Regions from separate parts of the Proteiniborus ethanoligenes genome, predicted to be linked through region 2. Evidence: predicted binding sites of a transcription regulator. Region 2 holds the regulator's gene; the other holds the start of a gene.
The links. The regulator NrdR, encoded in region 2, represses ribonucleotide reductase genes. The targets are predictions, from matches to a motif close to CACNANATNTNGTG.

Region 1: the regulator NrdR is predicted to act here: its motif matches at 1,933-1,946, upstream of BLV37_RS07940 (ribonucleoside triphosphate reductase).

The regions. Positions count from the first base shown of each region.
Region 1 is NZ_FNQE01000016.1:32,309-49,251, reverse strand. Features, by position in the region: gene BLV37_RS07940 (ribonucleoside triphosphate reductase) at 1-1,924, opposite strand, end outside; gene BLV37_RS07935 (M28 family metallopeptidase) at 2,118-3,545, opposite strand; gene BLV37_RS07930 (sensor histidine kinase) at 3,599-4,921, opposite strand; gene BLV37_RS07925 (heavy metal translocating P-type ATPase) at 5,073-7,241, opposite strand; gene BLV37_RS07920 (phosphatase PAP2 family protein) at 7,406-7,960, opposite strand; gene BLV37_RS07915 (ABC transporter permease) at 8,127-9,293, opposite strand; gene BLV37_RS07910 (ABC transporter permease) at 9,256-10,635, opposite strand; gene BLV37_RS07905 (ABC transporter ATP-binding protein) at 10,647-11,582, opposite strand; gene BLV37_RS07900 (hypothetical protein) at 11,583-12,605, opposite strand; gene BLV37_RS07895 (response regulator transcription factor) at 12,769-13,416, opposite strand; gene BLV37_RS07890 (sensor histidine kinase) at 13,409-14,584, opposite strand; gene BLV37_RS07885 (RCKP-type rubredoxin-like domain-containing protein) at 14,705-14,815, opposite strand; gene BLV37_RS07880 (ABC transporter ATP-binding protein) at 14,835-16,574, opposite strand; gene BLV37_RS07875 (MarR family winged helix-turn-helix transcriptional regulator) at 16,588-16,943, opposite strand, start outside.
Region 2 is NZ_FNQE01000001.1:42,567-59,509, forward strand. Features, by position in the region: gene murD (UDP-N-acetylmuramoyl-L-alanine--D-glutamate ligase) at 1-28, shown strand, start outside; gene ftsW (putative lipid II flippase FtsW) at 31-1,140, shown strand; gene murG (undecaprenyldiphospho-muramoylpentapeptide beta-N-acetylglucosaminyltransferase) at 1,146-2,249, shown strand; gene murA (UDP-N-acetylglucosamine 1-carboxyvinyltransferase) at 2,362-3,612, shown strand; gene BLV37_RS00215 (cell division protein FtsQ/DivIB) at 3,665-4,426, shown strand; gene BLV37_RS00220 (DUF881 domain-containing protein) at 4,437-5,171, shown strand; gene BLV37_RS00225 (DUF881 domain-containing protein) at 5,191-5,925, shown strand; gene BLV37_RS00230 (small basic family protein) at 5,934-6,272, shown strand; gene ftsA (cell division protein FtsA) at 6,378-7,625, shown strand; gene ftsZ (cell division protein FtsZ) at 7,648-8,739, shown strand; gene spoIIGA (sigma-E processing peptidase SpoIIGA) at 8,886-9,791, shown strand; gene sigE (RNA polymerase sporulation sigma factor SigE) at 9,792-10,523, shown strand; gene sigG (RNA polymerase sporulation sigma factor SigG) at 10,750-11,523, shown strand; gene BLV37_RS00260 (YlmC/YmxH family sporulation protein) at 11,629-11,910, shown strand; gene nrdR (transcriptional regulator NrdR) at 12,016-12,471, shown strand; gene pgeF (peptidoglycan editing factor PgeF) at 12,526-13,350, shown strand; gene BLV37_RS00275 (sigma-54 interaction domain-containing protein) at 13,377-14,786, shown strand; gene ord (2,4-diaminopentanoate dehydrogenase) at 14,996-16,042, shown strand; gene ortA (2-amino-4-oxopentanoate thiolase subunit OrtA) at 16,052-16,366, shown strand; gene ortB (2-amino-4-oxopentanoate thiolase subunit OrtB) at 16,359-16,943, shown strand, end outside.

The sequences.
Region 1 (16,943 bases), on a different contig from region 2:
GGTCTGGACAAATGCTATAAGTAGGAGTAATAGTTAAATATGGTATTCTGCTATTTTCAAAGGCTCTTTTTAATAAAAGCTTAACAGTTTCAGGACTGTCAATCTCTTCTCCAATAAATCCATGTAATACTGTGCCACCAGTATATAGTGTTTGAAGCTTATCTTGATGTTCAATAGCTTCAAATATATCCTTAGTATGGTCTACTGGAAGCTGTGTAGAGTTTGTATAATATGGCTCATCTCCACCTTGAGTATATATTTTAGGATACATTCTCTTATCCATCCTTGCAAATCTATAGGCAGCACCTTCTGCTGGTGAAGCTTCCAGATTCCAAAGGCTTCCTGTTTCCTCTTGGAATATTTGAATTACTCTGTTCATGAATTCCATTATGTCTATCGCAAATTCTTTTCCTTCTTCTGTGGTTATATCCTTTCCAAGTAAATTGACACAAGCCTCATTCATACCATTTAAGCCTATGGTGCTAAAATGATTTTTAAAATATTCTCCTTCAGCATCCTTTATAGCTTGAAGATAAAACTTAGAATAAGGATATAGACCTACATCCATATATCTCTCAAGAACCTTACGTTTTGTTTCACATATTTCCTTTGATATTTCCATTAGCTCTCTTACTCTTCTTTTAAACTCCTCAACTGATTTTGCTGTATAGCCAATACGTCCCATATTTAAAGTAACCACATTTATAGAGCCAGTAAGAGGATTAGCACCAAATAAGCCTCCACCTCTTCTTCTTAGCTCACGGTTATCAAGTCTAAGTCTACAGCACATGCTCCTTACATCTTCAGGATCTAAATCACTATTTACAAAGTTTGCAAAATATGGAGTACCAAATTTCCTTGTCATTTCCATAATGGAATTAGCTACCTCTGAATCCCATGGAAAATCCTTTGTAATATTTATTGTAGGTATGGGAAAGCTAAAGCTTCTGCCTGCACCATCACCCTCCATCATAACCTCACAATAAGCCTTATTAAACATATCCATTTCTTTTTGGAATTCTCCATAGGTTTTATCCATTCTCTTGCCACCAATGATAACCTCCATGTTTTTTAACATAGGGTGTGGCGTAATATCTAATGTTATATTTGTAAAAGGTGTTTGAAAGCCAACTCTCGTAGGTATATTTAAATTAAATACAAAGCTTTGAACTGCCTTTTTTACATCATCATAATCTAAGCCATCATAATATATAAATGGAGCCACATATGTATCTAATGAGCTAACTGCCTGAGCTCCTGCTGCTTCACCTTGCAATGTATACAACCAGTTAACAATCTGTCCTAAAAAAGATTGAAGATGCTTAGCAGGTGAAGACTCTATCTTTCCACTTGCCCCTTTAAAGCCTTCATTTAGCAATGCCTCAAGATCCCAACCACAACAATAAGGAGCTAAAAGCCCTAAATCATGAATATGTAAATCACCTTTTATATGAGGGTCTCTTAATTCTTTTCTGTATATTTTATTTAGCCAATATTTTTTTGTAATAGATTCTACAATATGATTGTTAAGACCCTGTAAGCTAAAGCCCATATTTGCATTTTCATTGATTCGCCAATCATCTAATGACACATATTCGTCAACTAATGTCTCCGCATCCATAAAGAGATTTTTAGTATCTCTCAATTCTTCATGCTTTCTTCTATATAATATATAGGCCTTTGCAGTCTTAGCATGACCTTCTTCTATTAAAACCTTCTCTACTATATCCTGTATATCTTCTACAGTAGGTATGCTTGCTCCAAATGCTTCTGTTACTATATTAACAACCATATTAGCCAATTTCTTTGCTATACTTCTATCATCCCCACCAACTGACTTTGCTGCTGCAAATATTGCGTTTTCAATTTTCCCCATATCAAAATCGACAATATCTCCGTTTCTTTTCTGTACCCTAGTTATCATGTCATTTCCCCCTTATATTGTGGTATTGTTGTTAACAATACATATATATTGTGTATTATTGTATTTAATTATAAGGCAAATAATATATGGTTGCAACTAATTTTCGTGTTTATTTATGTATTTTTTACATTTAGGACATAAGGACCAAAAAATAAAACTAAGGCACTGAAACTTTACTTCAGTGCCTTAGTTATTAAAAAGCATTTTTGTCTAAGTAGTATAAAACTAATTTAGCTATTTCTCTAATTCTATCCTCATCTATATTGTCTATAGTATCTCCTGGAGTATGGTATCCATTTTTAAGGTCCATATCAATTAAACATAATGAAGATACTCCCTTAGCACCAAAATGACTATGGTCACTTCCTTGACCTACAGCTTGAATACTTTTAAGTTCAAGGTTTTTAGCATATTGATAAAATTCTCCCTTTAAATCTGCATTAGTTTTATCATAGCTCAATAGGGTAAGTGTGTCTATATGCTTAGAACCTACCATGTCTAAATTAATCATGGCTGTAGTATTCTTCAATGGATATATGGGATTATCCGTATAATGCTGAGAGCCGTATAAGCCCTCTTCCTCTCCATTAAAACCAATGAATAATATGGATTTTTTAGGCTTATATTTTCCTTCTTTTAATACTCTTGCTATTTCCATCATTACCGCAGTACCAGAGGCATTATCTAGCGCTCCTGGATTATATGTTCCGTTTTTGTTGTCTCCCACATGGTCAAAATGTGCCCCTATTATTATGAATTCGTCTTTCAGTGTCTTATGGCTTCCTTCTATTAGTCCAATTACATTAGCAGGCTCTACATTTTCTACTGCATAATCTGCTTTTATGTATATTTCATGTCCTTCTTTTGAATAATCTATTAACTCTTTAAAAGTTGAACTATTGCAGCTGAAAAGCAAGGGTCTGTCTTCATAAAATTTAACTGCTGGATTAGCATTGGGTCCTACTACAAAACTACCATAGGTCTTATTTATGTCCACTTCTGTGATTATTCCACCAACACTACTATCTTTTAGCAAAATACTAGTAAGAAGATTCGTGTTACCCTCACGAGCTAACATACTTTCTGAAATCAATAGGATTTTCCCTGTGTATTTCTTCGAATAATCAAAAAACTTCTCTGTGCTTTGGACAAACAAAGCTTCTCCTTTTGCTTCACCTTTTATACTAAAAGAACTGGAATATGTATTAACTGTAAAATCTTTTATGTACTCATATTTTTTTACGGTCTCTCCACTACTAGTTACAACCTCTAATTCAGGAGCACTATAAGTAAACCTTACTTTTTGTTTATAATGCTGTAAATAATTTTCAAGGGCATCTGGATTTTTAAGACCTATTTTTTTAAAATAATTTGCTATATAATTAGTAGCAAGTTCATTTCCCTTTGTTCCTGCAAGTCTTCCCTTGTATTCCTCCGAAGTAAGCTCTTCAATTGTCTGCATAATATTTTTTGAATTAATATGCTTTTCTTTAATATTTTGAAAGCCTGTAGTTTGTTCTTGAACACTTCCTCTAACATTAGCTAAAGAACAACCACCAAGTATTAAAGAGATAATTAATGTTATAAAGATAAATATAGTTAATCTCTTTTTAATTTTCAAGACTATAACACCTCGTATATGTTATATTATATACACAAAAAGATAACTATATATCAATGTATATCCTTTTCTATAGGTAATTCAATATTCACATTAAAGCTATGGTCTTTATCTTCAATTCTTAATGCTCCTTTGTACTCATTTACTATTCTTTGTATGTTATTTAAACCATATCCATGGTTTTCCTTATCATCTTTTGTAGTATATCTTTCTCCTAAGGCTTCTGAATGGATTGATGATATGTTCGATTTTGAATTGTATACAGTGATAACTAAATAATTTTCCTTAGTAAACATTTTAAACTCAATATACGGGTCATTTATATTAGGTTGTAAGCATGCCTCTATTGCATTGTCTAAAAGATTTCCTATAACTACAGATAAATCTATATAGTCAAGGGCTATATCATCAGGCAATTGAACCTCTAAATCCAACTTAATTTTTTCTCTCAATATCTTGTCCCTTTTTACATTAATAAGAGCAGTAATAGCAGGATGTCCAACATCAATTATTTTGTTAATAAAAGAAATATCTTCCGATAGATTTAAAATATATTTTTCAGCTTCTTCTTTTTTGTCTAAAAGAATCAAACCATATAATGTGCTCATATAGTTATTGAACTCATGTCTCTGAGCACGAATATTTAACAATATGTCCTCCATGCTTTTGATATAGAAATTTTGATTTTCATATTCTTTTATTTTTAGCTTCATTAGCTCCTCTTGCTGTTCCTGTTTAATTATTTTTTTTGTAAATATATAGATTAGCCAATTGAATACAATAGTGCATAATGTAAGTATAGATAAAATTATGTAATCCATATAAGAATTAATTTCCACGTATTTAAAAACAATAAACGCAACATACATAATTATTAAATTGAATAAAAGAATAAAAACCATTGGTGAATTCTTCCTGTTTTGAGCATAAGAATATATTTTTCTTTTATTAACCCAATACCTTGTAATCAGAATAAAGCTCCCCTTTCCAATAATTATCCCTAAAATTCTATAAATATTAAGTTCTAGAATAACAGATGGTGGTATTTGAAAAATATATGTAATGAGGTTAACTGTAATTAATTCTAAAATAAACATTATGACTACACCTATAATTAACATAGCTGAAACAATCAAAAATCTTTTTTTGAAAATTAGAGAAAACATAATATTGGTAACTAAAAGAATTAATATAAATCCTATAAAATTTGCTAATCCAAGAATACTATTAACAATAGTACCAAAAGCTATAACTATTATTAACCCAGTAATTATATTTTTTTTATTAGTTTTTTCTTCTGCAAAGGAAGCCTTTAGAAAAAAGAACATCATACATACATCAATAATGTTAGTAAAAAAGTTAACTATTACTATCAATTTAATCACCCTGTAATTATTTAAATCTCTTGCATTCTAAAACATATAGTATCTTATTCTATATTTAATGCAAATTACCTTCTAATTGTTTTAAGCATTAAAAAGAGACGGTATAGGTTAATATAAAAGAACCGTCTCTATAAAGTGCAGGTTATTTAGTTTTTAATACCCTCATTGAATTCAAAACTGCTAATAATGCTACTCCTACATCTGCAAATACAGCTTCCCACATGGTAGCTACTCCAAAGGCACCTAAAATTAGGACTATACCTTTGACTCCTAAAGCTAAAATAATATTTTGAAGAACTATTTTTTTTGTTTTTCTGGCTATGGATATTGCCTCTGATAGCTTTGAAGGCTCATCAGTCATCAGTACCACATCTGCTGCTTCTATAGCAGCATCTGAGCCTAGTCCCCCCATAGCAACCCCTATATCTGCCATTGCTAAAACTGGAGCATCATTTATTCCATCACCTACAAATACTAGCTTGCCTTTTTCTGATTTTGTTTCTTTTATTCTTTCAAGTACATTGACCTTGTCCTCAGGTAATAGCTCTGAATAGTATTCGTCAAGACGAAGCTCCTCTGAAACCTGTTTAGCTACATTGTCTAAATCTCCCGTTAGCATAATAAGCTTTTTAATTCCTTGTTTTTTTAGTGCTTTAATAGCTTTTGCTGAATCTTCCTTTATTATATCGGAAATAGTTATGCTTCCTGCAAACTTCTTATCTATGCTAATATATACTATGGTTCCTGAACTATCCAATTGGGAAGCTGCTACTCCTTCTCTATGAAGCAATTTAATGTTTCCTGCCAACACTTCCTTGCCTTCTATATTAGCTTTTATACCATGACCTGAGATTTCCTCATAGCTGTTAATTAAGCCTTCATCAACTTCACCATTATACTCTTCTATAATAGACTTAGCAATTGGATGATTTGAGTGTATCTCTGCCATTGCTGCCAGCCTTAAAACCTCACTCCTAGTAAAGCCTTCTGCTACATTTATTTCTCTTACCTTAAATACTCCTTGAGTAAGGGTACCAGTCTTATCAAATACAACTGTATCTACTCCATTTAATGCCTCTAGGTAATTGCCTCCTTTTACTAATATCCCTGACTTAGATGCACCACCTATTCCACCGAAAAATCCTAGTGGAATAGAAATAACTAATGCACATGGACAGGATATTACTAAAAATATTAATGCACGATATAGCCAATCTGCAAAAGCTTCACCTGTAACTATTGGAGGAATTATAGCTACTAATGCTGCTCCAATAACTACTAGTGGAGTATAAAACCTTGCAAACTTTGTAATAAAGTTTTCTGTAGGAGCTTTTTTGTTGCTTGCATTTTGAACTAAATCTAAAATTCTAGATACTGTAGATTCACCAAACTCTTTTTTTACTTCTATATTTAAAAGTCCGTTTGTATTTACAAATCCACTTAATATTGTATCCCCAGCCTTCACTCTTCTGGGAACAGATTCGCCTGTAAGAGCTGAGGTTTCTACCATGGATTCCCCTTCTAGAATTATTCCATCTAGAGGTACTCTCTCTCCAGGCTTCACCACTATAGTGTTTCCTACTTTAATCAGCTCTGGCTTTGTCACAACTAAGCCTTCTTCTGTCTTTAAATTTGCATAATCAGGTCTAATATTTAATAGTGATTTGATAGATTTTCTTGAACGCTCCACAGCAATATCTTGGAAAAGCTCACCTATTTGGTAAAACAGCATTACTGCTACTCCTTCAGGATATTCTTTTATAGCAAAAGCTCCTATAGTTGCAATAGCCATTAAAAAGTTTTCATCAAATACTTGACCCCTCATTATATTCCTAGCTGCTCTAAGCAAAACATCTCCGCCTATTAAAAAATAGCTAAATATATACAAAGGCAGCTGAATATACTGATTTTGTTTTAAAATAACTCCTCCTAAAAACAATAATGCCCCTAGGGCTATCCTCACATTTTTTTTGTTTAATAAACTGTGACTTCCTTCTCCATGGCTATGTCCATGTGAATGGTCATGACCTGAACAGCACTCATCCTTAATAGGATGATTATGCCTTCCAAGCTCTTCATAGTAATTCTTTGTTTTTACAATAACATCTGGCTCTAATGTATTCACTATTTTTTTTATCTTATCTAATATAGCTTCAAATCCTAGACTATCTTCATATTCTATAGATAGTACCTTAGTTGCAAAGCTAAAGCTTGCACTCTTAATCTCCTTCATAGTATTTACCTTGTTTTCAATCTTTGCAGCACAGCTTGCACAGTTTAAACCATCTAAAATGATATCTTTCTTAATCATGCTCCTAGCCCCCTTATTATGAAATTTATTATTAGTCCGAATACATATGAATAGTTGTTCATATGTTCACTCAGTTAAAGTATACTATTTCTAAATATAATTGTCAATTAGGCAAATAGATTATGAAAAAAACTTAATAAAAAAGAAGCATTGATAAATGCTCCTTATATTATACTGGCCTTAAACATATTATTAACTATATATGAATGTGTTACAAAGGCTGATGATACACCTAGTATAACACCTACTATTACATCCGAAGGATAATGAACGGCTAAGTAAATTCTAGAAATTCCTACTAGGGTTGCTAATGCTATGAAAATAAACATAAACTGCGGTAAATAAAAAGAAAATATTGTAGCCATTGAAAAGCTTGCCGTTGTATGCCCTGATGGGAAAGAGTAATCCTTTAATACTATATCAAAGGTCTTAATATTTTCTAATATATTGTAAGGTCTTTCTCTAGACATGGTTCTCTTAAGTATTTGAACGAAAACCTGACTAAAGGATAGAGAGGCTAGTAGCTCAAAGCCTAAGGGTCTAGATTTCCCTATATTAAGCACTATTAACACAAGAGGCATGATACCAGAAAAAATTAATCCTCCTAATTCAGTTATTCGAGGCATGATAAAGTCTAGTATTTTGCAGCTTATTTTTGTATTAAATACATGAAAAATTCTATTGTCACCAAAGATAAGAAATCTTTTTAAATGCTTCATTTGGCATCTTCCTTCTATATTATTAAATCATTAAATACTATTATAGTCAGCATTAGACATTTTGTAAAATACTTTTTTGATTTTTGCAGAAAAATATAAATATTCCTTCAATTATTTTTTTATTAAGACGAAATAGAATTTAGTAATACTTCATATTTAAATACAGCTATTCAAATCTAACTAGCTTTACACCAAGAATAAAGAATATTAACCCCATAACTACTAATACAAAGGTTGGCATTATTGCAGCATTAAATCCGCTCCCATACATGGCGATTTTCTCCATGCCCTCAAGTGCCCATTTTTGAGGCATAAAGTTTGCTATCCCAAGTAAAATCTTTGAGTTTACAATGTCTAATGGCCACATACAACCTCCCAGCATGGATGTACTAGTCAAAACAACAGGTAATAATGCTGAAAGCTGTGAATGTGTCTTTACTAATCCTGCTAAAAATAATCCTAAGGAAGTAGTAGTAAATACAAATGCCAATCCCACAACCATAATGCCTAAAAAGCTATCCCCAAAATCCATTTTAAACAAATATTTACCACCTATCAGGAGCAGTCCTATTTGAAATACACCTATTAAGTATGCGGTAACAAATTTGCCTCCTAATATAGTAAATTTTGAAGCAGGAGATATTAAAAGTCTTTGCCATGTGTTGTTTTCTCTTTCGGTTAATATCTCCCCTACTCCAAACGCTATAGTATACATGGAGAAGAACAAAGCAAAGCCTAGGGTCATATGCTTCATATTGTCGTATTTATTAGTTGAATCTAAGGTCTCTGTCATAACTGTTACAGGCTTTTTATATCTCCAGGCTTCTACTACTTTTCTATATGCATTATCAGAAGCAGTATTTTTGTCTATATTTAAGTTTGATTGGAGATAATCTCCTGTAAGCTGAGCTATTTTATAATTTACTATAGTTCTTCCTACTATGCTTGAGAGCAGGCTTTCTAGTGTATATATATCTCTATCCTCTTTAATCCTCATTATTGTAATTGCAGAGCTTTCTGAGTTCTTAACTTTATTTTCAAAGCCCTCTTCTAATACTACAGCTGCTAATATTTTGCCTTCCTCTACTTTTATTGTAGAATCCTGGTAGCTATCCTCACTAAATATAAATGTGTTATCTAGCTTTAATTCGTCTATAATCCTTGCTGAATATTCTGTATTGTCCTTATCTATTATGGCTACTATAGATGTATAGTCACTATTTTGAGCTGCTCCCATAAGATAGGTAAAAATAAGAGCCATTGCGGTCATCATTACTAGGACAAGATATTCGTCTTTAAATTTCAGCAATCTGAGCCTTATTATGTTCAGCATATGCTTCCTCCTTTTTACCCTTAATCACTAAAACAGCCAATAATATAAATACTATTCCCATCAGGATTAGTCCTAATAGCCCAGGGGCTATCTTTTCTATTCCATAATCCATCATTACTCTTTGATATGATTTTATAGTTAATCCTGTAACGGTAAAATTACTTAATACCTTCATTGGTTCAGGAAAAGCATCTATGGGCATAAAGCTCCCCCCAAGAAGTGCCATCCCATTAATAAATACACTTTCAAACACATTGGCAGCCATATAGTTATCATTTTTAAGAGTTAATGCAGATATAAGTATGCCTATTCCTGCTACAGAGAAGACTGTGCATAATGATATTAGTACCACATATAAAATATTTCCCCATCTAACTTTGTAAACTAAGCTAGTTACTAGTATTATTATAGCTACCTGTACAAGTCCTAATAAAAAAATAGTAAAGAACTTTCCACTTAATATTCTCCATTTTTCTATCCCTGCTATAATTGTTCTTTGATATGTAACATCTTTTTTTTCTTTAAGCAAAAGCTTCCCTCCCATGGAAGCACAAAATAACACAAACATTCCAATCATTGCAGAAGCATAATATTGAGTCCCTGAAATAGGTTTTTTTTCATTGGCAGTTATGTGATTTATTTTAATCCTTGAGCTTTCCATAGCCTCAGCTATATTGCTTATTATAGCTTCCATATGGTCATAGACTTCAAAGCCTACTCCCTCCTCTAACCCTGCTTCTATAAATACATTTTTTCCTATTATTGTTGCAGATAAGCCATCTGCAAATCCTCTCATTATTCCTTCTATTATTTGACTAGATATATATCTATCTGGATGTCCTAATACTTGAATATTTACTGTGTTTCTAAAGGGCGTAAGAAAGTTTATATACATATCATATACAAAGTTTTCAGGCATGATTATTATTCCAGATACCTTTCCATTTTGAAGAAGCTCCTTCGCCCTTTCCCTATGAGTTATTTCATAGCTTATTATTTTTTTAACTTCTTCATTCTCTAGAAAATCCTCTATCAGCATACTTTCTAGGTTTAAATTCTGTAATACTTTAGTCATTTCATTTAATCCTGCATCTTCTGAGTCCTTCACAAAACCATTCCTGCTAAAAAAATTTATAAACTCTTCTGTTTCCTTACTTTGGTCATACTCTAATACAACTGCCACCTTTATTATCGGCTTTTCTATGTCTGTTAAAAAAGAGCTTTTTAAAGCTGAACCTAGTATGGATATGAGTACTATAGGCATGAGAATTAATATTGCAGTTGCTTTTTTATCTGATAGCAATATTTTTAAATCCTTTAATATAATAAAAATGATGTCCATATACTCACCCCTTAATCTCTCAAAGCTCTACCAGTAAGATGCAGAAACACGGATTCTAGATTAGGTTTTTGGATATCTACTGAAAGTATATTAGAGTTAGCACTAGATACTTTTGAAATAATATCCACAAATATGTCCTTCCCATTTTCTGTAGTTAATGTTACTTCATTATCCATAACCTCTACATTGACTATATAGTCAATGCCTTTAAGTCTTCCTAATAGCTCTTCGTTTAAGTTATCAAATACTATTTTTGTTTTTTTCTTGCCCTTTATTATATTTACTAGCTCATCCTTATTCCCTGTAGCTATGATTTTACCTTTGTCCATAATACTAACTCTAGTACATAAATACTCTACCTCTTCCATGTAGTGACTAGTATATATTATAGTCATACCTTCTTTATTTAATTGTAATACTGTATCTAATATGTGATTTCTTGATTGTGGATCTATTCCTACAGTTGGTTCATCCATTATAAGTATTTCAGGCTTGTGAAGAAGTGCTGCTCCTATATTTATTCTCCTCTTCATTCCTCCTGAATACTTATCTACTCGGTCCCTTAGTCTATCTTTAAGTCCTATTATATCTGCTACTTCTTCTATTCTTTCCTTTAGTAATTTCCCTTTTAAGCCATATGCACGACCCCAAAATTTTAAATTATCATATCCTGTCAATGTTGGATAAAGTGCTATTTCCTGTGTTACTACACCTAGCTTGTTCTGAATCGCCTTAGGTTTTTTGATTATACTCTCTCCATTATAGACTATATCTCCATTATCTGGTTTTATTAAAGTTGATATCATAGATATGGTAGTAGACTTACCAGCTCCATTAGGCCCTAATAATCCAAAGACTTCTCCTGCCTTTATTTCAAAACTTATTTCATCTACTGCCTTTATTTCCTTATACTTCTTACTAATGTTAGTAATCTCTAATAATGCCATTTATTTTGCCCCTCCTTCGGTTTTATTGAAAAATCCTTCTAGCATGAAAGGCATACCCCCTTTTAAATATTCAATATCCAGGGTGTTATTTTCATTTAGATCAGGAAAATCAAAGGCTTGTTCTCTCTCAATACTTAGGTTCTTTATTTTAATACTTATATTGCTTTCCTTAATTTCTTTAGACTTAGCTTTTTCATTACTGATTATTAAACTGATTTCTTCTTGAGTTATATATCCGTCTATATCAATATAGCCTGTATATTTAAATCCAGATACATTTATATCATCTATTTTATTAATAAAATCTTGGAATATGCTCTCTGTCTCTATTTTTTCTTCCTTATTATTTCCATAGACTAAAGCTATCATTTGCTTAAACTCCTCGTTAGCAGATAATAATGTAGCAACTTCTTTCATTAATTCTTTAATCTGCTCCTCAGAAGGGTCTATGGAAAACTCTGTAGCTTTAACCTCCCCATCCTCAGTAGAAAGCAAGGTTTTCTTCCCTGAAACTACATCTTTTTCTTTAAGTACTCCTACCCATATTTCGCCTATTTTAGAGATTATTTGTTCTTCAAAATGGTTCCCCTCATTGTCCCTGTCTCCAAAAATATCTGTTTTTTCTCCATTTTCTAAAAACTCATCTAGTACAACATACTTTCCTAGAATAGGTGTTTTAATGTACATTCTTTCTTTATCCTTATAAAAGGCAGAATCAAACCCAAGTCCCCCTAAATTAAAATAATTTCTTGATATAATTTTCGTATTCCCTTTATCTTCTTTGAATACAATGTCCATTTTTGATTGGATTTGATTAAAATAGCTTAGCTCCTTAATATCTTCATCACTTAATCCTTCTGTATTATACTTGTTTTCTATTATTATTTCTTGTATTAAATGCCCTTGTGTTATTCCACTAGTTTTTTCTCTAGCCTCTCGATAAGCCTTAAATGCATCAGTGCTACATCCTGTAATGGAAAACAAAAGTATTAAGCTAATGACAACAGCCATGATTCTCTTCATATTCTATTCCTCCTAAAGCTATTAAATATCTTATTTTATTTATATTATAAGGATAATTATAATATAAATCATGTACCAAACCTCACTAAATAGAAAAATGACACATGACTTTTTGCACATAATATATTAAAAAGAAGGACTACAGCGTCCTTCCTTATACAAATTATATATTATTTTTAATAGTAAATACTGCAAGCTGAGTTCTGTCCCTTAGCTCTAACTTGTTTAAAATATTTGTAATATGATTTTTAATAGTCCCCTCACTTAAAAAAAGCTCCTCCGACATTTCTTTGTTGCTTTTGCCTTCTCCTACAAGTCTACATATGGCTAGCTCCCTACGGGTCAAAAGCTTAACTCTTTCATCTATATGGATGTCCTTGTCACCCTTAGCCATTTGAGAAAATTTATCTAAAACCTTTACAGCCACATCTGGCTGAATAAGTGCTCCACCATGATGCACTGTTCTTATGGCCTCTATTATCCCTTCTGGAGTCGTCTCCTTTAAAAGGTATCCTGATGCTCCAAACTTCAGGGCATCAAATATATACTCATCATCATTAAAGGTTGTAAGAACGATTATTTTTATAGTTGGAATTCTACTTTTGATTTTTTTTGTAGCCTCAACACCATTTAAAAGAGGCATTTTAATATCCATAAGAACAACATCTGGCTTATATTTTAAGCTCATATCATAGGCCTCTTGTCCATTTTCTGCCAACGAGCATACCTCTATATCTTTTTCCATGTTGATTATTGTTTTTAAGCCCTCTCTAAGTATCTTTTGATCATCTGCTATTATTACTCTAATCATTTCCCTTCACCTCCAATGGCAAAAAACCTTCTACTGTAAACATCTCATGATTTGAGAAGTATATCCTTCCATCTAAGGTCTCTACTCTTTCTCTCATAGCCTTTAATCCAAAACCTTCCTTAATTTCCTTCTCTACTAAACCATTATTATATATCCTAAAGCTTATTCTATTAGGCATATATCTTATTATAATATTTATTTCATTAGCCTTCCCATGTCTAACTGCATTTGTCATAGACTCCTGGACTATTCTGTAAATTGTAATATTTACAGATGGATTTGCTTTAACCATATCTCCCTCAATATTTAAGTTTGCCTTGACTCCTGTTTTTTTACAAAATTCCTCTACAAGCTCTTCTATGGATTTTATTCCTTTACATATATCCTCATCAGGATTCAATGTTTGGACTATTTCTCTGACTTTAACTAGATTTTCTCTTGTAGAATCCTTTAGCTCTAAAAGAATATTTTTTGCCTGATTAATATCTTTATCTATAAATCTACTTGCAAGCTCTAGCTGCATTAAAAGAGCAGTCATGTCATGACCTAATGTATCGTGAATATCTCTAGCTATTCTATTTCTCTCTTCAATGGTAGCAAGCCTTTCAACCTTTTCCGAATACTCCTTTAGATTTTTATGTGCTGACAGTAGCTCTGCATAAAGCACATCCTTCTTTTCCTTTTCTTCTTTATAATACTGTGAAAAATAGATTATGGATACTATAAATATGCTAATTACCCCAAAAAACATCATCTCTGAAACACTGCTTAAGCTTCTTTTGTAATATATCAGTATAAAGTACTTGGACAATGATACTCCTAGAGTAATTATACTTACAAAAAAGCTTTGTTTTCTCCTTAAGAGTAATGAAGCCTCTAGCAGGATCAAAATATAAAATATATGCAAAAAATAATTAATTAAGTATTTAGAATTGCTCTCCAAAAAAAATATTACTCCAACATCTATTAAGAAGGAAAATAAATATAGCCTTTCTTTTTTTATAACTGATTCTCTTATGACACCTATTAAAATATAGATGATAAATGAAAAAGCTAAAACAATAAGCCTTTTACCAGCTACATTCTCAAACTTCAGCGATGCATAAAATAAAATTGATGATACTAATATTTTAAAAACATAATAAAGCTTAAGCTTTTCTCGTTTCATAATCGTTCCTTCCTTTAATCCTCTTTATAAAGCACAACATTTATAAAAGAATTTCGCTATGCTGTAGTATAAATCCTTTATTTAATGAATAAAAAAAGAAGACGGGTTAAGCCCATCCTCTTATTCGTCCTTCTCAAATTTTTCTTTTGGAGCACCACATTTAGGACATTCTTTTGGTCTGCATCTGCCCTCTTTAGTTTCTCCACATACTGAACATTTCCATACTGCCATTAAAGTTCACCTCCTGTATTTAAGCTGCCCCATCAGGGATATAGCCTTTGAACTGTGCTTTGTATAGCTTAGCATATAAGCCTTCCTTATCTAAAAGCTCCTCATGCCTTCCTTGCTCCTCTATGCCCTTATCAGTAAGCACTACTATTTCATCAGCATTTCTTATAGTCGAAAGTCTATGGGCTATTACTAAGGTAGTCCTACCCTTTGAAAGTCTTTCTAAGGACTCTTGAATAGCTATTTCCGTTTCATTGTCTAGTGCTGAGGTAGCCTCATCAAGAATTAATATTGGTGGATTTTTTAAAAATACCCTAGCTATTGAAAGTCTTTGTTTTTGACCACCAGAAAGCTTTACTCCCTTTTCCCCAATATAAGTCTCATATCCATTAGGTAAAGTCATTATAAAATCATGTATATTAGCATTTTTAGCAGCTTCTATTACTTCTTCATCTGTAGCATCCAGATTTCCATATAAGATATTTTCCTTAATAGTTCCTGTAAAAAGGAATACATCCTGCTGGACTAAGCCTATGTTTTTTCTTAAGGATTTTAATTTAATATCTCTTATGCTAATACCATCAATTAATATTTCGCCTTCATCCAGCTCATAAAATCTAGGTATCAAATGACATAATGTAGTCTTCCCGCCGCCTGAAGGTCCAACTAATGCAAGAGTTTCTCCTGCATCAATAGTATAATTAAGTCCCGATAATACAGTTTTCTTATTATCCTCATAGCTAAAGGTTACATTTTTAAGCTCTATTTTGCCTTTTACATTTTCTAAGTCCACTGCATTCTCGCTATCTGCTATATCTGGTTCTATGTTCATTATTTCAACAAATCTTTCAAAGCCTGTCATTCCATCTTGATATTGCTGTATGAATTGGGCAAGTCTTCTTATAGGTTGAAGAAAAAACGTAACATATAATAAATATGCAAATAAATCTCCCATATTTATATACCCTTTATATGCAAAATAACCACCTAAGCTAATTACTAATATATTTAATATGTTTGAGAAAAATTGAATCCCTGCAGTAAACTCTGCCATGGTTTTGAAGGCATGCTCTCTTGATTCTTTAAATTCACTATTACCTACATCAAACTTTTCTATTTCATACTCTTCATTAGTAAAGGACTTAGCTACTCTTACGCCAGATATACTATTCTCTAGCTGTGCATTGACCTTGGCTATCTTTACTCTTTGAGCTCTAAAAGCCTGCTCCAGCTTATTTCTTTTAGATATGGCAAACCAAATCATAATTGGAATAAATGCAAAAATTATTAGTGTAAGTCTCCATTCTACTCTAAGAAGGATTACAAATGAGCCTATAAGCATAACAAATGAAATAAAAAGATCCTCAGGTCCATGATGAGCCAGCTCTGTGATTTCTCTTAAGTCATTGACTATTCTAGACATTATATGTCCAGTTTTTGTATTATCAAAATAAGAAAAGGATAAGGATTGAATATGAGAAAATATTTCCTTTCTCATGTCAAATTCCATCCTAGTACCTACAACATGTCCATAATAATCCACTATGTAGTTTGCAATATATCTAACTATATATAATAAGACTAAAACACCTGTGATGATGAAAAGAGATCTAATTCTTCCTTCAGGAATTATATTGTTGATTACATCCCTTGTAACTATAGGAAATACTAAATCTAGTGCCGCAATTAAAAATGCACAAGCCATATCTAATAAAAAAAGCTTACGATGGGGCTTGTAGTAAGAAATAAATCTTTTAATCATAATGAATCCTCCTTTATTTTATGTCCAAGCTTTTAGCAAGCTGTTCTAACCCATATACCATGTTTTCTACTGTTTTTTCATCAATATTTATTAAGGCTTTTCTAACAAACTCATTACCAGCTTGATAGTTTATAGAGCTTATTAGTTCTGTGCCTTTTTTTGTTAGGGCTACTCTACTTATTCTCCTATCATGCTTATCCTTAATTCTTTCCACTAAATCTTTTTCCTCAAGCCTAGATACTCTTTCTGATATAGTATTCTGTGCCTTTCTTATTTCTGTAGCCATTTCTCCTATAGTAGGTGGGCTTTCAATGTTATTTAAATAAATAAGAGTATGAAACTGATCAAGAGTCAAGTTATGGCATTGAG
Region 2 (16,943 bases):
GGCTGTAAAGAGTTTAAGGGAGGCTTAATAATGGCTAAAAAAAGAGCCAGCGACTTTACCTTGATGATTTCCGTTATTTTACTTGTTTTCATAGGAATAATAATGGTTTTTAGCTCCAGTTGGCCTGATTCCTTATATAAAATGGATGATGGTTATCATTTCCTTAAAAAACAACTATTTGCTAGTGGAGTAGGGTTAGTAGCTATGTTGTTCTTTATGAATTTTGATTACTGGAGGCTAGATAAACTATCGAAGTTGATATTTATAGGCTCAATTATTACTGGATTACTAATATTTACTGATTTAGGTATAGAGATTAAAGGAGCTAGAAGATGGATTAATCTAGGTTTTACTACCTTCATGCCTTCAGATGCTATAAAATGGGGTTCTATTATTTATCTTTCTTCATTTTTAGCTAAAAGAAAGGACAATATGAAGAGTATGTTTAAAACTTTTTTGCCTTCATTAGTTATTATCGGAATTGCATGTGGTATGGTACTACTTCAGAAGGATCTAGGTACTGCAGCAACTATAGGAATATCGTTGTTTGGTATTTTATTCATTGCAGGAACTAAAATTATATATCTTACGTTTCTTGGCTCAATAGGAGCAATGAGCGGTTATTTGGCTATAAAACTAGAGCCATTTAGACTTAGAAGGTTTACAGCTTTTTTAGACCCCTTTGCACCTGAAGTAAAGGACAATGTTGGATGGCAAGCAGTACAATCTCTTTATGCACTTGGTTCTGGCGGATTGTTTGGACTTGGGTTAGGGAAAAGCAGACAAAAATTCTTCTATATACCTGAGCCATATAATGATTTTATATTTTCAATTATTGGGGAAGAGCTTGGATTTATAGGTAGTGTTACAGTAATTCTTCTATTTCTTCTCATTATTTGGCGAGGCATTAGAATAGCACTAAGCACAAAGGATTTATTTGGATGTTATCTTGCAGCTGGGATAGTAATACTTATTACTGTTCAATCTATGATCCATATTGCAGTTGTAACTTCTTCTATGCCTACAACGGGTATTACCTTGCCTTTTGTAAGCTTTGGGGGTACATCTCTAATGATGTATATGGGAGCAGCGGGAATTTTGTTGAATATATCTAGGCATACAGATATTAGTGGGAGTTGAAAAATATGAAGTTTTTAATTACTGGAGGGGGTACAGGTGGTCATATTTATCCAGCCCTAGCCATAGCAAGAAAAATAAAAAAGGAATATAAAAATTCAGAAATATTATATGTAGGAACAGAAAATGGACTAGAGGCTGAGATAGTACCAAAGGAAGGCTTCGATTTTAAAACTATTAGAGTAAAAGGATTTAAAAGAAAGCTTTCAAAGGATACCTTAAAATCCATTGGAGAACTATTTTTAGGATTTAAGGATGGTAGAAATATTATAAACGATTTTAAACCAGATATAGTCATAGGTACTGGAGGATATGTTTGTGGTCCAATAGTATTATTGGCATCAATGAAGAAAATTCCTACAATAATACATGAGCAAAATGCTTTTCCTGGTGCTACAAACAGGATTTTATCAAAATTTGTAGATAAAATTGCAGGAAGCTTTGAAGAATCAAGAAAGCATTTTAACAATTCTAAGAAGCTAGTTATAACAGGTAACCCTATTAGACAAGATATTATAGGTTTTGATAAGGGAATAGCATACAAGGACTTGAATATTAGACCAGATAAACCCTTTGTTTTATCCTTTGGAGGAAGTGGGGGACAAAAGAAACTTAATGATGCAATGCTCGATGTAATCCTTAAAAATTATGATAATAACAACATACAGATAATTCATGTTACAGGTAAGAGACTTTATGATGGCTTTATGGAGGAATTAAATAAGAAAGGTATATACCAGTTTAAAGAAAACATTAGAGTGTATCCTTATTTTTTTGAAGTACCAAAGGCTCTATCTATTGCTAATTTAATAATAACCAGTGGTGGGGCCATTGCTATTGCAGAGATAACAGCCATTGGAATACCTAGTATATTAATACCTAAAGCATATACAACTGAAAATCATCAAGAATATAATGCTAGAGCATTAGAGAAAAAGGGAGCAAGTATAGTAATACTTGAAAAGGACTTAAATGGTCAATTGTTAAATGAAGAAATAAATGGTTTACTATCCAATAAAATAAAGTTAAGAGAAATGACCTTAAAAAGCAAAGAAATGGGTATCATTAATGCAGATGAAAGAATATTAGATATTATAAAGGAATTTATATAAAATAAATAACTATGTAGAATGTTGTAAGTTGTAACACCTTTAAAGAATATGCATAAGATAAATATATATTGTTTTTTACATATAGTTTGGAGCATATTCTGGAGGTGTAAGGATGAGTAAGTATATCATAGAGGGAGGCAAAAGATTAGTTGGCGAAATTCCTGTAATTGGAGCCAAAAATTCTGTGCTACCTATACTAGCAGCTACTGTAATCAACAATAATACAAGTACAATTTTTAATACTCCAAATCTAAGAGATGTAGAGATTATGGAACAGATATTATTAGCCATAGGGTGTAAGGTCAATAGGTCAGACAATATAATTTTCGTTGATTCAAGAGATATTTCTAAAATTAGAATACCTGAAGAGCTTGTACGAGAAATGCGTTCCTCAATTATATTAATGGGGGCTATGCTAAATAGATGTGGTGAGGTTGAAATAAGCTATCCTGGAGGATGTGAAATAGGACCTAGACCTATAGATTTGCATTTAAAGGCCCTTAAGGAGCTAGGGGCAACAATAGAAGAAGCCCATGGTTTTCTATACTGTAAGGCTGACAAGTTAAAGGGCTGTGACATACAGCTAGATTATCCCAGCGTTGGTGCTACAGAGAATATTATGCTAGCAGCAGTAAGAGCAGAAGGTACTACAATAATCCGAAACGCTGCTCGAGAACCTGAAATTATTGATCTTCAAAACTTCCTCAAAGGAATAGGAGCCAAAATACATGGTGCAGGCACAAGTGTAATAAGAATAGACGGTGTAGATAGCTTTACTAGCGTAGAGCATACTATTATACCTGATAGAATAGTGGCAGGTACTTATATGATAGCTTCTGCTATAACTGGAGGAGAGGTAGTTTTAAAGAATATTGAGGTAGAACATATTCAATCTATAATAGCGAAGCTTAAAGAAACTGGATGCATGATATATAATAACTGTACTACCTTAAAAATTATTGGACCTAAAAGACCAAATGCTATTGAAACAGTTCAAACTCTACCTTATCCAGGATTTCCAACAGATATGCAGGCTCAAACAATTGCACTACTGAGTATTGCAAATGGAACTAGCATAGTTACAGAAACTATATTCGAGAATAGATTTAAGCATGTAGAAGAGCTTATTAGAATGGGAGCTAATATAAAAACAGTTGGTAAGGTTGCTATAATTAAAGGTGCTAAGGAACTAACAGGCGCAAAGGTTACATCTAAAGATTTAAGAGGTGGAGCTGCCTTAGTTTTAGCTGCATTAGCTGCTAAAGGCACTTCTATTATTGAAGATACCTATCATATTGAAAGAGGATATGATGGTCTAGAAAAGGCACTCATGGCATTAAACGCAGATATAAAGAAAATTTAAGCAGCTTATGCTGCTTAAGGCTCAAGGGACAAGCCTTAGTGGAGGAGCTACTATGAAAAAAAATAGCAACATAGATAAAAAAATTAAAAAGAAAAAAACTGGACTTATATTTATTATATTTTTATTATTAATCTCTATTTTTTTTATTTTATATACTAAGACAAGCTTCTTTCATATTTCAAATATAGAGGTGTTTGGAAACGAACAAATATCTGATGATAAGCTAATACTTGCATCGGGAGTTACTACTGGTGAGAATATTTTTAAAATTAATTTAAAATCCGCTAAAGAGAATATTAAACTTCATCCCTACACAAAAAATGTAAAAGTGAAAAGAAAGCTACCTAATAAAATTGCTATTCATATTGAGGAAAGAAAAGAAGCCGCTGTTATAGTTCATATTGGGTCTTATATATACATTGATGATGAAGGAATTATTTTAAACATTCTTTCAGAAAAAAAAGATAATAAGTGTATAACTATAAGCAATTTAGAAATAGAAGAAGCAGAGATAGGCAAAGAAATTATTTTTAATAATGATGAAATGAATAATTTGATTTTAGAATTTATTGATTCTTGTACTAAGCTAGGGCTAGCTGAAACTTTTAACCAGGTGTCATTTGATGAAGATGGAGAAATCACCATTTATTTGGAAAATGGACAAGAGGTTGCATTTGGAACCTTAGATGATGTAAAATATAAATTGAATTTTCTTCAAGCTATATTAAAGGAGTTAGAAAGCAATAATCAAAGATACAAAGCTATTCACCTAGATAAAGGAAACAATGCAATCATAATAAAAGATAATGACTAGGGGGAGGAAAATGAAAGATATTAAGAGCAATATTTTAATTATATTAGTTTGCATAATATTGGGCGTTATTTTAGCTATTCAGCTTAAGTCTGTTGAAAACAACATAGGCTCTAGTACAATTCCTACTCAAAGAGCTCAACAGCTTGCTATTGATTATAAAAAAATACAAGATGAAAGAGATAGAATAAGAAATGAACTAGATAATCTTGAGGCAAAGCTAAAACAGTATGAAAAAGGTGAAGCTGAAAAAGACGTGTATTTAGAAAATTTATATAAAGATATTGAAAAGTACAGAGTTTTAGCTGGCTATGAAAGTGTTCAAGGGCCTGGAATAGTTATTGAAATTAACGATCCACCAATGGAGGTTTTATATGGGGAAGATTCAAGTGCCATAGTAGATAATTATGAATTCCTTCTTCAAATAATTAGTGTAATAAATGCAACAGAAGCTGAAGCCATATCTATTAATGAACAAAGATATACTAGTTTTACGGAAATTGTTCCAGCTGCTAAACATTTGGAAATCAATGGAGTTTCCTTTGGACCGCCCTTTGTTATAAAAGCCATTGGGAAACCCGATGATTTAGAAAATGCATTAAGAATTAAGCGTGGAATTATATGGCGCATGGAAAACTTGCTTAACCTAGATATACACATAAAACAGGAACAGAATATAGTTATTCCTAAATATAGAAAAATAAAGGAGTTTAGATATGCTAAACCCTTAGAGGAAATTTCAAATTAACCATTGGAGGGATTAAACAATGGGAGAAAAAAAGAGTAGTATTGTATGGCTTATATTTTTTTCTGTTCTCCTAGGAGTACTGCTATCATTTCAAATGAAGCAAAATATTGATGATTATGATTTAGTATCATTAAAGTCAATACAGATAATGAAAAATGATATAAACAATATGAACAAAGAAATTGAGGACATAAAAGAATTAATAATAAAAAAAGAAAAAGAATTAGAAGAGTTAGAAGAATTGATAAATAACGAAGAAACAGATATTTCAGAGCACTTATTGAATGGAATAAAAGAAATTAAACTTATAGCAGGATTAGATGATGTTCAAGGACCTGGAATAAGAGTATTAATAGCTGATAATGAAGATGAGGACATAGTAGGTGCAGAAATAAATGAAGACATTATACATGATGCAGATATTCAAATATTATTGAATGACTTAAGAAAAGCTGGAGCAGAGGCTATCAGTATTAACGGTCAAAGAGTAATGTCTAGATCAGAAATAAAATGTGCTGGTCCTACAATAAGAGTAAACGGAAGAAGCTCTGCCAATCCCTTTATAATAACTGCAATTGGTGATCCTAAGCTGCTATACGCTGCTATTAACGCGCCTAATACTTATGGTTGGCAATTAAGGGAAATTTACAAATTAAGAGTTGAAGCAATTATAAAGGACAATGTATATGTACCTAGATATTATTGGACAGATCAAGAATTTAAGTATGCAAAACCAAAAAAAGAAGGTGAATAATAATGGTTATTTTAGCTTTTATAGGTATCCTTATGGGGGTGTTGATAGGAATATATTTACCTATAACATACTCTGCAAGCTATTCCTTGTATGTATCAGTTGCTATATTAGCATGTTTAGACTCAGTTTTTGGAGGTATAAGAGCAACACTTGATAAAAAATTTAATACAGCAATATTTATATCTGGATTTTTTGGCAATGCAATACTAGCAGCATTTTTAGCTTATGTTGGGGATAGACTTGGTGTACCTCTTTATTATGCAGCTATATTTACTTTTGGAGGGAGGCTATTCCAAAATTTTGCTATTATAAGAAGATATTTTTTTAGCAAAAAAGATACTAATTAATGAAACAAGATAAAAATCATTATTTTTATCAAAAAAAGAGGAAAAAAGGCAGATATATTGAATTTAATATATAATAACATCTGCTTCAACTAAGGGGGAAATAATATGAGTGACTATATCGCATCTATTGATATAGGAACATCAAAAATATGCACTATCATTAGTGAACTAGATAGAAACGGGAAAGTACAGATTATTGGAATTGGCAAAGCTCAATGTGAAGGTATTAGAAAAGGTGTAGTTGTAGATATTGAGTCTACTGCCAAGTCCATAAGTGAATCTGTAGAGCAAGCAGAAAATATGGCTGATGTTGAGATAAATCAAGTTTATGTCAATATTCCCGGTGGCTATACAAGTATTATTAGAAATAAAGGAATAATTGCTGTTTCTAATGATAATAGAGAGATAGGCGTAGACGACATTAAAAGAGTATTAAATTCAGCTACAATAATATCAGTTCCCCCTGATCGTCAAATTGTTGACATAGTACCAGTACAATACATTGTAGATGGGTATGACGAAATTAGTGATCCTACAGGCATGTTTGGAGTTAGACTCGAAGCTGATGTAGAAATAGTTACAGCCTCACTTACTACAATTCAAAATTTAGTGAAGAGTGTAAATAAGGCTGGACTAGAAGTGCTAGGCATTATTATGGAGCCTTTAGCTACATCTGAATCAGTGCTTACCAAGGATGAGACTGAACTTGGAGTTTTACTCATTGACATAGGAGCAGGGACTACAGACTTTTCAGTGTTTAAAGATGGAAACATTGTTTATTCGGGTCTTATTCCTGCAGCAGGCAACCACATTACAAATGATATTTCTATAGGGCTGAGGCTTGCTGTAAAAGAGAGTGAGGATATTAAAAGAAAATATGGGTTAGCATATACTGGCTTAGCAAAGAATGATAATATATTTGAAGCTACACCCATAGGGCTGAATGAAAAAATCAAAATACCAGAGCTGCAATTAGCAGAAATTATTGAAGCTAGAGTAGGAGAAATATTTGAGATTATTAATAATGAGCTTATGAAGTTAGGACTAAAGAACGAAATATTGGCAGGTGTAGTTATTACTGGAGGAGGAATAAGCTATTTAAGAGGGGTCAAAGAACTAGGTAGAATACTGTTTGACCTCCCTATACGGGTTGGACAGCCTAGTGGATTAGGAGTTAAAGATCCAATTTTTTCAGCTTCAGTAGGAATGATTAATTATTCTTTAAAGAGGAAATTCAATTATTATATAGAATACAATAATGTCGAGAAAAAAAGAATGAGAAATAAAAGCAGAAATAAAGAAGAAAATAAAGTAGTTTCGATTTTTAAAAAACTTTGGAATGACTATTTCTAGTATTAAATAAGGGGGTAACTGTATGTTCGATTTTGAAGTAGATGTGGAACAATTTGCTCATATTAAAGTCATTGGAGTAGGTGGCGGAGGAAACAACGCTGTTAATAGAATGATAGAGAGCCAAGTAAAGGGTATTGAATTTATATCCGTAAATACTGATAAACAAGCATTATATTCTTCAAAAGCAGAGATAAAGGTTCAAATTGGTGAAAAGCTTACAAGAGGTCTTGGAGCAGGAGCTAATCCGGAGATAGGAGCTAAGGCTGCTGAAGAGAATAGAAATGAATTAATGGAAATATTAAAGGGTGCCGATATGGTATTTATTACTGCTGGTATGGGTGGTGGTACAGGAACTGGAGCAGCACCTATAGTTGCTGAAATCGCAAAAGAACTTGGGATTTTGACTGTAGGAGTAGTTACCAAGCCTTTTATGTTTGAAGGTAGAAAGAGAATGATTCATGCAGAAAAGGGAATAGAAGAGCTTAAAAGTAGAGTTGATACCTTAGTTACTATTCCTAATGATAGATTATTACAGGTGGCAGAGAGAAAAACTTCTATTGTAGAAGCATTTTGCATAGCAGATGACGTTCTAAGACAAGGAATTCAGGGTATATCCGATTTAATAGCAGTTCCTGCATTGATTAACTTAGACTTTGCTGACGTTAAAACTATTATGTCTAATCAGGGTCTTGCGCATATGGGAATTGGAAAAGCTAGTGGAGAAAATAGAGCAACAGAAGCTGCTAAGCAGGCAATACATAGTCCTTTACTTGAAACTTCAATTGAAGGAGCAAAGGGTGTATTATTAAATATTACAGGGGGGCCAAACCTAGGAATTTTTGAAGTCAATGAGGCTGCTGATTTAATTAGACAATCAGTTGACCCTGACGCAAATATTATTTTTGGTGCTGGGCTTGATGATAATCTTAAAGATGAAATAAAAATAACCGTAATTGCTACAGGATTCGACAACATTAAAAAACAAGCTCCTGTGGAAACGCAAAAATTGTCAATCACTGGCGATAAGGTTAAAGAAAAGGTTATGCCAGATACAAAGCAACTTGATAATGACGATCTCGATATTCCGACGTTTTTAAGAAGAAGAGATAAATAACTCTTTCTAGTTTCTAGAAAGAGTTTTTTTTCGACTTCAATAAGTGACAGAATTCTAATATTACATATATTATAATAGACATAATATTAAAGGTTATTGAATAAAAGTTAAATAGAATATGAATGTACAATAGAGGGGGCAATATTTTGTACATATATGCTGAATACCTTTTATTGGAGAATATGCTGATTAACTATATTCTACTGCATTTAACAAAAAAATTTACTAAAACAGAAGCAAATAATATTAGAGTATTATTGGCTTCTTTTATTGGGGCAATATATTCTTTAGTCATATTCTTTCCTTCATTAAAATTCATGACAAAATTTATTATTAAAATCTCTGTCTCTATATTAATAATAATAGTTGGATTCAATCCATCTAAGCTTAAAAAGTTTATTAGGCTTATTTCAACCTTTTATGTAATGGCTTTTATATTTGCTGGTGCATCATTGGCTTTATTCTACTTAGCTCAAGCTGAGACCTACGCTGGTAATGGTATATTTTATATTAAGGATTTTCCAGTGAAGCTATTAGCACTTGCAATATTTGTTTCATACACTCTAATTAAAACCGTATGGGGATATATCCATACCTTTTTAGCAAAGGGTAAAACCTTTATTCCAATTGTTGTAGGCTTAAATAGTAAAAGTGTTGAAATAGTAGGACTTTTAGATACTGGAAATATGTTAAGAGATCCTGTTACTAAGACACCAGTAATAATAATACAGTTTAATGCTATCAAAGAGCTATTACCTGAACAGGTACAAGATATTTTTAAAAGATATAAGGAAAACGACCTAGAAACTATTTCTGCAATAATGGTTGAAAACATGACTAACATAAAGTTTAGGCTAATACCTTACAAATCCTTGGGTAAGGAAAATGGAATGCTAATAGGATTTAAGCCAGACAAAGTGATAGTTAAAGATGATGAAGATAAAATATTTTGTGACATAATTGTAGGTATATATAATAATACCTTATCAAATGACCATAACTATGTTGCATTACTTCATCCTGAAATGTTTATAGAAAAGGAGGTAGTATAAGTGAAGAAAAGAATATACAAGCTAAAATTAATTATAAGAATATATTATATAAAAATATTAAGAAAAATAGGCTTATATGATGAGTCTGAGGTTTTCTATATTGGTGGAAGTGAAGTATTGCCACCACCATTGACTCAAGAGGAAGAGAACTACCTTGTTTCAAGACTTAATGAGGATGATACTATTCGGACTATTTTAATAGAAAGGAATTTAAGACTAGTAGTTTATATTGCAAGAAAATTTGAAAATACAGGAATTGGAGTAGAAGATTTAGTTTCAATAGGTACTATTGGACTAATAAAAGCTGTAAATACATTTAATCCTGATAAAAAAATTAAGCTTGCTACATATGCTTCGAAATGTATAGAAAATGAAATTTTAATGTATCTTAGAAGAAATAGTAGAGCTAAAGCAGAGATATCCTTTGATGAACCATTAAATATTGATTGGGATGGAAACGAGCTATTATTATCAGATATATTAGGCACAGACAATGATATTATATTCAAAAATTTAGAGGAAGAGGTAGATAAGAGCTTGTTAAACCAAGCAATTTGCAAACTCTCCAATAGGGAAAAGAAAATTATGGAGCTTAGATTTGGTTTAGAAAATGGTGAGGAAAAAACTCAGAAAGAAGTAGCGGATTTATTAGGGATTTCACAATCATATATATCCAGATTGGAAAAGAGAATAATTAAAAGATTAAAAAAAGAAATCAGCAAAATGGTATAAAAAATCAAAAAATAAGAAAAATACATTAATAGTACAGGTAGACTGAGGTTCATCAATATTGTTTTTAGTTATGTATGGTTTGTAACTAGGAATAATATGCTGAATCTCATTTTTATTTTACAATAACTTAATCTATTTACATTAATTGTTGAATAATAAACAATTAAAAAGGCAATAATTTTTATGTAAAAGGGGCAAAACATCATGAAAGGAATGAATTACTTATATGCATATAAACAAAGTTGAAATATGCGGAGTAAACACATCAGAATTACCTGTACTTACTAATAAAGAAATGAGAGTGTTATTTGATAGGATACATGCAGGCGATATGACTGCAAGAGAAGAATTTGTGAGAGGAAATTTAAGGCTAGTACTAAGTGTTATACAGAGATTTAGTAAAAGAGGAGAACATGTTGATGATTTGTTCCAGGTAGGATGTATAGGATTAATAAAGGCAATAGACAATTTTGATTTATCTCAAAACGTTAGATTTTCAACCTATGCAGTTCCCATGATTATCGGGGAAATCAGAAGATATTTAAGAGATAATAATTCAATAAGAGTAAGCAGATCCTTAAGAGATATTGCATATAAAGCATTACAAGCTAGAGATCAGCTCATAAATAAAAACTCAAAGGAGCCAACCATAACTGAGATAGCAGAAGTATTAGGGCTACCTAAGGAAGAGGTAGTATTTGCACTAGATGCAATTCAAGATCCTATTTCATTGTTTGAACCTATATATCACGATAGTGGAGATGCTATATATGTCATGGATCAGGTTAGTGATGAAAAAAGTGAAGATGAAACATGGCTTGAAGAAATAGCATTAAGAGAAGCTATTAGAAAGCTAAATGACAGAGAAAAACTGATCTTAAACTTAAGATTTTATGAAGGCAAAACACAAATGGAGGTTGCAGAGGAAATAGGAATATCTCAAGCTCAAGTATCAAGACTTGAAAAAAATGCGTTAAAGCACATGAGAAAATTAATATAACATGTTTTCTTTTACCATTGCTTTCACAACAAAATATTAGGAATAATAATAGAGGTAATTGTAGCATATATATTATAGAGATAAATTAGAAGAAGGTGATAAGCAATGGTAAAGGCAACTGATTTACGTGAGAAGGAAGTAATAAATGTAAGGGATGGTACTAGATTAGGTTTAATATCTGATATTGAAGTGAACTTAGAAAAGGGAACTGTAGAAGCTATTATGCTTCCAGGACCAGGTAGGATATTAGGCTTATTTGGGAAGAACTTAGACTATGTAATTAAATGGCAAAACATTGTAAGAATAGGCAGCGATGTTATATTAGTAGATCTTAATTTAAACACAGAGGATTATTTATATTATGGAGATGAAAATAAAAAAGAATAGCAAAGAGAAAAATATATAGGGCTTAAAACTGTTTATATATGGACACATAATAAAAGATATAATATAATTTGATTAAGACTTTGGCTAAAAGGAGGGGAAACAAACATGAAATGTCCCTATTGTGATTATTATGAATCCAAGGTAATAGATTCCAGACCAACTGATGAAGGACAAGCTATTCGAAGACGAAGGGAATGTATTAAATGTAGTAAGAGATTTACTACTTATGAAAAGATAGAAGACATTCCACTAGTGGTCATAAAGAAAGATGGAAATAGACAAGCATACAATAGAAACAAGCTATTAAACGGTATAATAAGAGCATGTGAAAAAAGGCCAGTTTCTATGAAAAGAATAGAGGAAATAGTAGACGAAATAGAAAAAAACTTATTTAACTCAATGGAAAGAGAAATAACTACTCAGCTCATTGGTGAAATGGTAATGAATAAGCTTAAAAATACAGATGAGGTTGCATATGTTAGATTTGCATCTGTTTATAGACAGTTTAAGGATATAAATACTTTTATGGATGAACTAAAAAAACTACTTGATGAAAAATAGGACTCTTATGAGTCCTTTTATCATAACAGAGTAATAGTTTGGTGAGGTGCTAAAATGAGTGCAAACATAGGCTTTAGATTAAATAGACAAAAAGAAATAGAATTTTATACTATACCTAGCTTTGAAGAAACTAGAATTGTAAAGCATGGATTCACTACTAGGATAGGAGGTGCTAGTCCCCATCCCTTTCATAGCTTAAATTTAGGATTGAACACTGAAGATAATGAGGAAAATATAGTGAGAAACTTTGAAACTATTTCAGATGCATTAGAGGTACCTATGGATAAAATGGTATTGTCAGATCAAGTTCATGGAACAAACATTAGAATAATAACGGAAGATGACGGAGGAAAAGGACTAGTTAAGCCAATGGATTTTAAGGAAATAGATGGATTACTAACAAATGTGAAGGGGATTATGTTATTTACTTTTTATGCAGACTGTGTTCCTTTATTTTTCTTAGATAGGGCTAAAAAAGTAGCTGGTGTTGCTCATGCAGGCTGGAAAGGTACTGTAGCCAAAATAGGAGAAAAAATGATTAAAACTATGGTTAGTACTTACAGTTCTAATCCAGAGGATATATTAGTAGGCATAGGCCCTTCAATTGGAACCTGTTGTTATTCAGTAAAAAAAGATGTACATGATCAATTTAATAATAATTTTATTAATACAATAGGTATTTTCAGTAACCAAGATATATATACGTGGCAGTTAGATCTCTGGAAAGCAAATGAAATTATATTAAAGGAAAATGGGATATTAAGTAGAAATATTACAATAAGTAATTTATGCACGAGCTGCAATACGGAAAAGTTTTTTTCCTATAGAAATGAACAAGGGAATACTGGTAGAATGGCTGCATTTATACAGCTTATTTAGTCAAATAATAAAAGGGGAATGATTTCATGAGGTCACATGAGTTTGAAAAAATTTTACTGCAAAAAGTTTTGCAGCATATTGATGTGGGAATTCATGTAATAGACTCGAATGGTAAAACTGTATTTTACAATGAAACCATGGCAAAGCTTGAGGGAATAGAAAGAGAAAAAGCTATGAACAGACAGTTATTAGAAATATTCCCTAGCTTAAACGAAAATACAAGTACATTATTAAGTGTTATAAAGACTGGTGAAAGTATAATAAATAGAACTCAGACCTATTTAAACTATAAGGGACAGAAAATAACTACAGTAAATACTACTATTCCTATAAATCGTGACAATACTATATTAGGAGCCTTAGAGATTGCCAAAAATGTAACTAATATTCAGAAGCTTTCTGAGCAGCTTGTAGACTTGCAAATAGAGCTAATTGGAGATAATAAAAAGGACATACCCTCTATATCTAATCATTATGTATTTGACCACATTATAGGACGCAATGAAGAGTTTTTAAAGGCAATTGATATTGCAAGGAAAGCAAAGGATTCATCTTCCAGTGTATTAATTTTCGGAGAAACTGGCTCTGGAAAAGAGCTTTTTGCTCAAAGTATACATTATGATGGCCTTCGTAAAAGCAAGCCCTTTATAGGGCAGAATTGTGCTGCCTTTCCTGAATCTCTTTTAGAAAGCATCCTATTTGGAACTGTAAGAGGTAGCTTTACTGGTGCAGTAGATAGACCAGGCTTATTTGAGCAAGCAAATGGTGGAACCATATTATTAGATGAAGTAAATTCAATGGGAATGTCACTGCAAGCAAAGCTTTTGAGAGTGCTCCAAGAAGGATATATTAGAAGAGTAGGAGGGCTAAAAGATATACCAATAGACGTAAGGATAATAGCTACTACAAATGAAGAACCTTTAGAATCTGTAAGCAAGGGAACCATAAGAAAAGATTTATATTATAGACTTAATGTAGTTTCTATAAGAGTTCCACCTTTAAGAGAAAGAAGAGATGATATTAAGCTATTGTGCGAACATTTTATCAAGCATTACAACAGAAAGCTTAACAAAGATGTTTGGATGATTTCAAAAGATTTAATGCAGGAATTTATGAAGCATTCCTGGCAAGGCAATGTAAGAGAGCTAGAAAACCTAATTGAAGGAGCAATGAATTATATCTCTAATGACGAGCATGTTCTTAAAAAGGAGCATTTTTATGGATTTGTGCCCAGTATAATGGATAAGGAGCCTAACTATGATGAATTAATTCATTCTCATAAACCATTGCCAGATATAATACTTAATGTGGAGAAAAGTTTAATTCAAGATGCACTTGACCAGGCAGCCTATAATATTTCAGAGTCAGCTAGATTATTAGGAATTAAAAGACAAACACTACAGCACAAGATTAAAAAATATAGAATACCATTATAACCGCAAATTCTTTTGCATATAACCGCAAATAAAATTGCGGTTTTTTATTTTATTTAGCATATAAGACAGTACTTTAAAATACTATTAATGTAAAATATTGCAAAACACCTGTTTTGTAGCATATAACGTATTTGAATATATTGGCAACGATATTGCAATAAAAAATACATGGGTTGTTTAATTATACTTATTTTGGAGGTGTGTATTATATGGATAATGTTAGGGTTGTAATTTGGGGATTTGGAGCAATGGGAAGCGGAATGGCAAGAATGCTACTTAAGAAAAAAGGAGTAGATATTGTAGGCGTATGTGATATGGATCCTAATAAGGTAGGGAAAAGTATTTTTGAAGTATTAGGTATTGATAAAGAAAATAGACCGGAAGTAATTATAAAAGAAAACGTAGAAGAGGTTTTAACAGAGAAGTGCTGCGATATTTGCTTGTGTGCAACAGATTCCTTTACTAAGAGTGCCTTTCCTAAATTAAAATACGCTTTAGAAAAAAAGGTAAATGTTATTTCAACAGCAGAAGAAATGTCATATCCTTATGCTCAAAGTCCAGAGCTAGCTAAAGAACTTCATAATATAGCTAAGGAAAACGATGTCACAATTCTAGGAACAGGTATTAATCCTGGGCTTATTATGGATTTATTAGTAGTTTGCTTAACTGGCTGTATGATTGATGTAGAGCATATAGAAGCTAAGAGAGTAAACAGCCTTTCCCCATTCGGACCTGCTGTAATGGAAGAGCAGGGAGTGGGACTGACTGTAGAGGTCTTTGAAAAAGGTGTAGCAGATGGAACACTTGCTGGACATGTTGGTTTTCCAGAGTCTATTCAAATGATTGCAAAAGCAATAGGCTGGGAGGTAGAAAAAATAGAGCAGCAAATGAAGCCTATAATAACAAGTGTAGATAGGAAATCACCTTTTGGATTTGCTAAGGCTGGAGATGTAGCAGGAGTAAATATGACTGGACAAGGGTATGTGAATGGAGAAATAAAGATAGATATGATACATCCTCAACAAATTGAGCCTGAAATGGAAGGAACATATACAGGAGATTACATAACTATTAAAGGAACACCAGAAGTTAATATGTCTATTAAGCCAGAGGTTGAAGGTGGATTAGGTACTATAGCTATGTGTGTTAATATGATTCCTCATGTTATCAATGCAGATCCAGGTTTAAAAACTATGATAGATCTACCTGTACCAAGAGCAATAATGGGTGACATGAGAGATTTAATAAAAAGGTAGGGTGATTTAATGGAATGTGCTAAAAAAGGGACATGGGTGCGAATTCACAATGTTATATTAAGTCCAAAAGAAAGAGCACCACAGGTTCCAGAAGATACTAAAAAGGTTCCTCTTGAAATGTGGAGTAAAGGGTTTCTTGTAGATGATGGAGCTAATATTGGTGATATGGTAACTGTAGAGACATATATTGGGAGACAAGTAACTGGAAGGCTTATAGAGATCAATCCATATTTTAATCATGACTTTGGCAAATGCATTCCAGAGCTATTGTTTATTGGAAGACAATTAAAAGCCATTCTTGAGGCAGGTGAAGATATTGAATAAGGATATGAGCTATGATGCAGTTATAGAAAGAAAAAAGGACATTATGAAAAAGGCTGTAGGTATAGATTATGAGGCATATGAAAGCGGTGGTATAGCCTTTGATTATGAGAGAATGATGAGAGAAACAGGATATACTCTTCAAGAAATGCAGGACATTCAAAGAGAAACAGGCGTAGGTAACACTCCCATATTAGAGCTTAAAAATCTAACGGGGCTTGCAAGAAAATTAGCACCTAAAGGAAAGGGAGCCAGAATATTTATTAAAGATGAAGCATCAAATCCATCTGGTAGCTTTAAAGCCAGAAGGGCAGCCATAAGTGTATATCATGCTAAAAAGCTTGGCTACAAAGGCGTAATTGCAGCAACTAGTGGTAATTATGGCGCTGGTGTTGCCAGTCAGGCTGCTATGAGGGGGTTAAAATGTATTATAGTGCAGGAATGCTATGATTCTAGGGGCATTGGACAGCCAGAAATTATCGAAAAGGCTAGGAAATGTGAAGCCCTTGGGGCAGAAGTAGTTCAACTATCTGTAGGACCTGAGCTATTCTATACATTTTTAAAGATGCTAGAGGAAACA